Regions from separate parts of the Bacillus sp. K7 genome, predicted to be linked through region 3. Evidence: predicted binding sites of a transcription regulator. Region 3 holds the regulator's gene; each other region holds the start of a gene.
The links. Region 3 encodes LexA, which represses DNA repair genes until DNA is damaged. Its sites were predicted from a motif close to CGAACATATGTTCG; they were not measured.
Positions count from the first base shown of each region.

Region 1: the regulator LexA is predicted to act here: its motif matches at 1,143-1,156, upstream of M1D98_RS06575 (ImmA/IrrE family metallo-endopeptidase).
Region 2: the regulator LexA is predicted to act here: its motif matches at 1,010-1,023, upstream of uvrB (excinuclease ABC subunit UvrB).

Region 1 is NZ_CP096406.1:1,299,123-1,301,328, reverse strand. Features, by position in the region: gene M1D98_RS06590 (hypothetical protein) at 1-322, opposite strand, end outside; gene M1D98_RS06585 (hypothetical protein) at 309-488, opposite strand; gene xre (HTH-type transcriptional regulator Xre) at 667-1,005, shown strand; gene M1D98_RS06575 (ImmA/IrrE family metallo-endopeptidase) at 1,172-1,768, shown strand; gene M1D98_RS06570 (manganese catalase family protein) at 1,820-2,206, opposite strand, start outside.
Region 2 is NZ_CP096406.1:3,298,882-3,301,087, reverse strand. Features, by position in the region: gene M1D98_RS16905 (PEP/pyruvate-binding domain-containing protein) at 1-247, opposite strand, end outside; gene M1D98_RS16900 (CsbA family protein) at 686-916, shown strand; gene uvrB (excinuclease ABC subunit UvrB) at 1,101-2,206, shown strand, end outside.
Region 3 is NZ_CP096406.1:1,841,223-1,843,428, reverse strand. Features, by position in the region: gene M1D98_RS09390 (YneB family resolvase-like protein) at 1-380, opposite strand, end outside; gene yneA (cell division suppressor protein YneA) at 399-716, opposite strand; gene lexA (transcriptional repressor LexA) at 865-1,482, shown strand; gene M1D98_RS09375 (hypothetical protein) at 1,867-2,206, opposite strand, start outside.

The sequences.
Region 1 (2,206 bases), 540 kb from region 3:
AGCTGTATTTTTTGGAATGCTTTACCGAAATCACCAGTCCATATGGCGCGCGGACAGCCTTTATGTACTCATGGGCTTCAAGGAGCTCCAGCCATCTTCTGACGGTTTTTTCACTGACGCCGAATACAGCCGCCATTTCTCTTGCTTTTAACGGCTTATGTCCGAGCACGATTCCCCAGCATACCCCGTCTTTTTCAATTTCTTTTGTTGTTGAGCTAATGAACCAGAGAAACAGCCATAGAGCCGGACCGATTTTGTCATAATGTTCTGAATTCAATAACCCTGAATACGTTGGAAAAGGATAGCTTTTATCGGTTTTCATTGTACGCAGCTTCTCCTTTTAACAGCATATATGTTTGAAACTGTGCTTGCGTTTCAAAGTGGAATACCGGAAGGCCGCATGGCGTAAACGAAATGGTGCCGCCGGATTGTCCGAGATGGCGCTGATCTATGGGATTTTCACTAAAAACAATTTGGATGGGATACATGTGATCACTCTCCTGATCTGTTTTTGATACATTTCGTATCAGCTGTATCCAAGTATAAACGATACATTCTGTATCATCAAGTTATTTTTGATACTTTTTTTATCATCCCTTTATTTTGATACATTTTGTATCTATAATCAATAGTAACTTAGAGAGTTTAAAAAAGAGAGGTCATAGCATGATAGGCGGCAGATTGAAGAGTCTCAGAGGGAAAAGGACGCAGGAAGAAATCGCATCACACATCGGTGTGTCACGGGCTCGATATTCCCACTATGAAAACGGGCGGAGCGAGCCTGATTACGATACACTGCAAAAGCTGGCTGATTACTTTCAAGTAACGGCTGATTACTTATTAACAGGGAAAGACAAAAAAGACGACGACGATATGTTTTCAGATCCGGACCTGCAGCTCGCATACCGTGATATGCAGGATTTTTCCCCCGAAAGCAAACAGCAGGCCATCGAGTTTATCAACTATTTAAAAGAAAAAGAGAAAAACCGAAAACCCAAAAAATAAATAAATCTTTCTCCGTTCTCTAAAACATATGAAAAATAGACCGATATAAAGAAAAAATTGTTTATTTTTTTTAGAAAAGGGAAAGATTTCTACACACTTTCCAGTCCTATACGGGGCTTTTCTTTCTCGCTAAAAACAGAACAAACGTTCGAAAGGGAGTATTCAATTGGGCGATTACTTATCACATCTGGAGGAATACGTAAAAAATGTATACAGTCGGCTGGGCATCACCTCCCCGCATCACATTGACATGCTGAAAATCGCAAAGGACCTTGATATTTGGGTTCATTTTGAGGATATGGGGAGCATGATGGTCAAGTACGACGGGATGTACAGCATCGTATTGAACCAGAGAAAATCACGTGAAGAGCAATGGGAGGATTTTGGCCATGAGCTGTGCCATGTGTTAAAGCATGCAGGCAATCATTTTCAGATGAACAAGCTCTTCAGGGAATTGCAGGAATTCCAGGCAAATCAATTTATGTACCACTTCTGTGTGCCAACCTTTATGCTGTTGCAGATGGAGCTGCCGCAATGGAGAAGCCAGGCGCTTGCCACAATCGCGTCTGTATTCCGGGTGACAAAAGAATTTGCGGATAAAAGGCTTGAAATGTTTGAACGGCGTAAAGCAGGTATTCAATTTCAGAAGCGGCTCGCTTATTTATTATCACACAAGCGGCCAAATGCGTACGAGGAAGGCGATCAGCAGCACTTGCAGGTCGCTGAAGAAAAAGCGTTATATCATATCGGCAAAAACAGGTAACCAAAAACGGGCTGGGAACAGATATCATCTATCCTCAGCCCGGCAGAAAAACTAGCATTTTGACATTGGAGGCATCGTATCATGCACCCACATTGGCGCCGGTTTAAGATGAGGCGCAGGCCCGAATGCAATCGGGGCCGGAATATACCTGAATTCTCCCCGTCCGTCAAAGGCTTCGCCATGAGCCCATCTTCCTTGTGAGCTTTCATCCCCTCTGGAAAAGTTAAACAGGTCATAAGCCACTTCACGCTTTTCGAGTTCACGCGGGAACGTCGTTGGCACCACAATATCCCGTTCTCTTTCTTCCAACTCTCTAATGGCCGCATACCACATATTTTGATGATAAGTATCCCTTGCAATTAAAAACGAGAGCATATCCCTTACACCAGGATCATCAGTCATTGCATACAGCCGGGTCACCTGAAGGCGCCCTTGAGA
Region 2 (2,206 bases), 1.5 Mb from region 3:
TGTAAAAGGAATTTGTCAGCTCGTGTTTCAGTTCATCTGAAAATGTTCCGGCGATGATCTCCTTTTCGATGCTTTCGCTAGTTTGATGAAGGTGGTTATCCTCCATAAAACGGGTGAGCGCATTCGTCTGGATAACAAACCCGTCCGGAACAGGAAGCCTGTGTTTGGTCAGTTTAATTAAATTCATGCCTTTTGCGCCTGCCAGCTGGCTGGACGCTTCTGCCTGTCGAAATAAAACAGAATACATATTTGAAACCCCTCTTTCCTTCATTTTGTTTTTCTCTTTAGTCTTTTATGACGGAGCCTGTGTTCAAAAATGATAGTGAGCACTATCGCTCAATTGTAAGTTTTCAGGAAAATGATGTCAAAAGCAGAAAGTCCTAAATAAAATGAATCGTTAAGTTAGTTGAATGATCATGAAAAATGTAGTCAAACTAGTGCTGTCCGCCTATTTATTCTCGCGGGCGTTTGCTATGGAGGCGGGCTTCGATATCAAGCTAAGACATAATGCCCTCATGCAAAAGTGCCGCAAATGCTTCTTGTGCCTGGAGCCAAAGTGCAAAGATGATGATTGATTTAAGCAGAAAAAGGGTATGGTGTAGAAAGGGGAACGATTGCAGATTGTCCGATTCTTCATTTTTTACTATAATCAAATCAGATGAAGAATCATTGAGGAGGGTTTTTGTTGATTACAAAAGCCGTTTTTGCATTATTTTTCCCTTTTATGCTGGTTGTCTTATTTACAAGAGTCACCTTTAATCATTATGTGGCGATCGCTCTAACAGCTGCATTGCTGTTTGCCTCTTATTTAAAAGGCTATACAGAAACGTATTTTATTGTAGGATTGGACGTTGTGTCTCTTGTGGCTGGCGGACTGTACATGGCCAAAAAAACTGCTGAGAAAAAAGAAGAGTAAATCGGACATAATGAATATAACGACTGAATTCCTGCTTTTACGTTTTAAAAGCAGGTTTTTTATACACGAAAACAGCTGGAAATAAAAAACCACCGAACTTTAGTTCGTATTTTTGGTGATTTTCCATTCCATTGTGTTACTATATCTATAGGAAGATTTCGTTAAAGAAACGGAGGCTTATTTTGTGAAAGATCGCTTTGAGTTAGTCTCGAAATACCAGCCCCAGGGAGATCAGCCGAAAGCCATTGAAAAACTTGTAAAAGGAATTCAGGAGGGCAAGAAGCATCAGACTCTGCTGGGTGCGACAGGAACGGGCAAAACATTTACGGTGTCCAATTTGATTAAAGAAGTCAATAAGCCGACCCTCGTCATTGCCCATAACAAAACCCTTGCCGGACAGCTTTACAGCGAGTTCAAGGAGTTTTTTCCGAACAACGCTGTCGAGTATTTTGTCAGTTACTATGATTATTATCAGCCGGAGGCGTATGTGCCTCAAACGGATACGTTTATAGAAAAAGACGCCAGTATTAATGATGAAATTGATAAACTGAGACACTCCGCCACATCGTCTCTGTTTGAGCGGAGAGATGTCATTATCATCGCGAGTGTATCTTGTATATACGGCCTCGGTTCGCCTGAAGAATACCGGGAAATGGTCGTGTCACTGCGGCCTGAAATGGAAATTGAGCGCAACGAGCTGCTTAGGAAACTTGTAGACATCCAATATGCCCGCAATGATATCGACTTCCAGCGCGGGACATTTCGTGTGCGCGGAGATGTAGTGGAAATCTTCCCTGCCTCTCGTGATGAACATTGTATCAGGGTTGAATTTTTCGGTGATGAAATCGAACGGATCAGGGAAGTGGACGCCCTGACAGGAGAAATTCTCGGTGACCGTGACCATGTTGCGATTTTCCCGGCATCCCACTTCGTAACGCGGGCCGAGAAAATGGAGAAAGCGATTCAAAATATCGAGAAGGAGCTTGAGGAGCAGCTGAAGGTCATGCACGAAAACGGCAAGCTGCTTGAAGCGCAGCGTTTAGAGCAGCGGACAAGGTACGATCTTGAGATGATGCGGGAAATGGGTTTCTGCTCCGGCATTGAGAACTATTCAAGACATTTGACGCTTCGGCCTCCAGGTTCAACGCCGTATACGCTTCTTGATTATTTCCCTGACGATTTTATGATCGTGGTAGATGAGTCGCATGTGACGATTCCTCAGGTGCGCGGCATGTTTAACGGAGACCAGGCGCGGAAACAGGTGCTTGTGGATCATGGGTTCCGTCTTCC
Region 3 (2,206 bases):
TACTCTTCCACAATGCTGACGATCTCCAGCACCATCGAATCAGCCTCCGATAACTCCAGTTCGCCTTTATGAGCGGTTGTATAGACTTTCACACCTTCTCTATAGATGCAATGAAGCAGTGCGATTTTTGCATTTCCCCGTCCGAGCCTAGTCTCATCCTGAACCAAAATGACATCAATTTCAGAATTCTTGATCTCATCAAGCAGCCCAAATACACCATCCCGATCCATTTCATATCCGCTTGCTTTTTCGGAAATCACTTTGACGACTTCCATGCCGTTCTCGGCCGCAATGGCCGTAAGCTCCTCCTCCTGCCGCTTTAATGACGTCTCCTGCTGTTCTTTATTTGTGCTTACGCGGGCATAAATGAGTGCTTTCATTTTTTCTATCTTTCCTCTCTATCTTACAGTTGCCAATTCATATGCATCCTGATGCTTTTTTTTCAACGGAATCACCAATTCATCTCCCGGCTGGATATCAGTCGTCTGAAGATAATTTTTATCAGCTACCCATTCAATAAAATCTTGTTTGTTCATTTTCTTTTTATCTGTTACCTGGTCAGCTATAGACCAAAGTGTATCGCCTTGCTGGACTTCTATTTTAACATACTGATTAAGCTCCTGGCCGCTGCTTGAATATGACAGCAAAAGGATAACCGCGCTCAAAATCACTGTGAACAGACCGACAAAAATAATAGATTCTTTACCCATGATCATAACCTCCGACAGGAATGTTTGTTCGCTTTTTATAATTTCAGTATATACGAACAAATGTTTCTGTCAATTGTTTTTTCGAACCTATGTTTGTACTGTCAGGAAAATCATGCTATAATCTTCTTAAAATCGACGTTTTGAGGTGCGAAAAATGACGAAGCTATCAAAAAGGCAACTTGATATCCTCAGTTTCATTAAAGCAGAGGTTAAATCAAAAGGATATCCGCCTTCCGTAAGAGAGATCGGAGAGGCTGTCGGGCTTGCGTCCAGCTCAACTGTCCACGGCCACTTGGCCCGTTTGGAAACAAAAGGGCTGATCAGACGAGATCCGACAAAACCAAGAGCAATAGAAATTCTTGATGAAGAAGTAGACATTCCGCAAAGCCAGGTCGTTAATGTACCGGTCATCGGGAAAGTCACGGCGGGATCTCCTATTACAGCAGTAGAAAATATTGAAGAATATTTTCCGCTTCCCGACCGTATGGTTCCCCCAGACGAGCATGTGTTTATGCTTGAGATTATGGGAGACAGTATGATTGATGCAGGTATTCTCGATAGGGATTATGTCATCGTTAAACAGCAAAACACAGCGAACAACGGGGAAATTGTCGTTGCGATGACAGAAGATGATGAGGCTACGGTAAAACGTTTCTATAAAGAGGATACTCACATTCGCTTACAGCCTGAAAACCCAACGATGGCACCGATCATCCTACAGAATGTCAGCATTCTAGGGAAAGTGATTGGCGTGTTCAGAACCGTCCATTAATCTATTGAACTATCAAATGATGAAATAACCCTCTCTTCCTCGATGAAGAGGGGGTTTCTTGTATAAAAAAAAGCAGGCTCGCCCTGAATTTTAGGTGCGAGCCTGAATAGGAGGAAAAAGAACATCATGTTTACACCACAATTATCCATCAATTGATTGTTGAAGTCAAGAAATATTCTTTCCTTCAGGAAACTTTTTATCAAAATGCTGTCTATCAAATATAGACGTAATCTGCTTAAAAATGTTTTATGTTTAGGTCGGGGAATGATATGGCCTCAGATATTATCGAGTGAGCGCGGCGATTAAATTAATATGAAAATTTAGCACATAGTTTAGTTAGTTCTTTTTAATGTAAAAAAACAGCTCACCTTATGATCATGAGCTTCAATCAAAATGAAAATATTGAATACCATAACTCCCTTTTACCCGAACGTTTGTACAGTTTTCCGAATGTTCTTCTGCAAAGATACGGTATCGATGAAATGGATCAATTGAAATCTTATCTTGAGCACTAAAATCAAACCAGTTGCCTCTGAATTGTTTCGTGCTCAGCGTGGTATATTGCCCGGTAAGTCCCATCCGTTGAAGTTTAAACTCAACCGAACAACTTTTAGCTCCCAAGATCGTAAACTGATAGCCTAAAAAATACTCGATAGCCGGAACATCACTTATGTTTTCCAAAACAAACGACTTAGTGTTGTCATTTAAAGTAAAATCGGTTTTG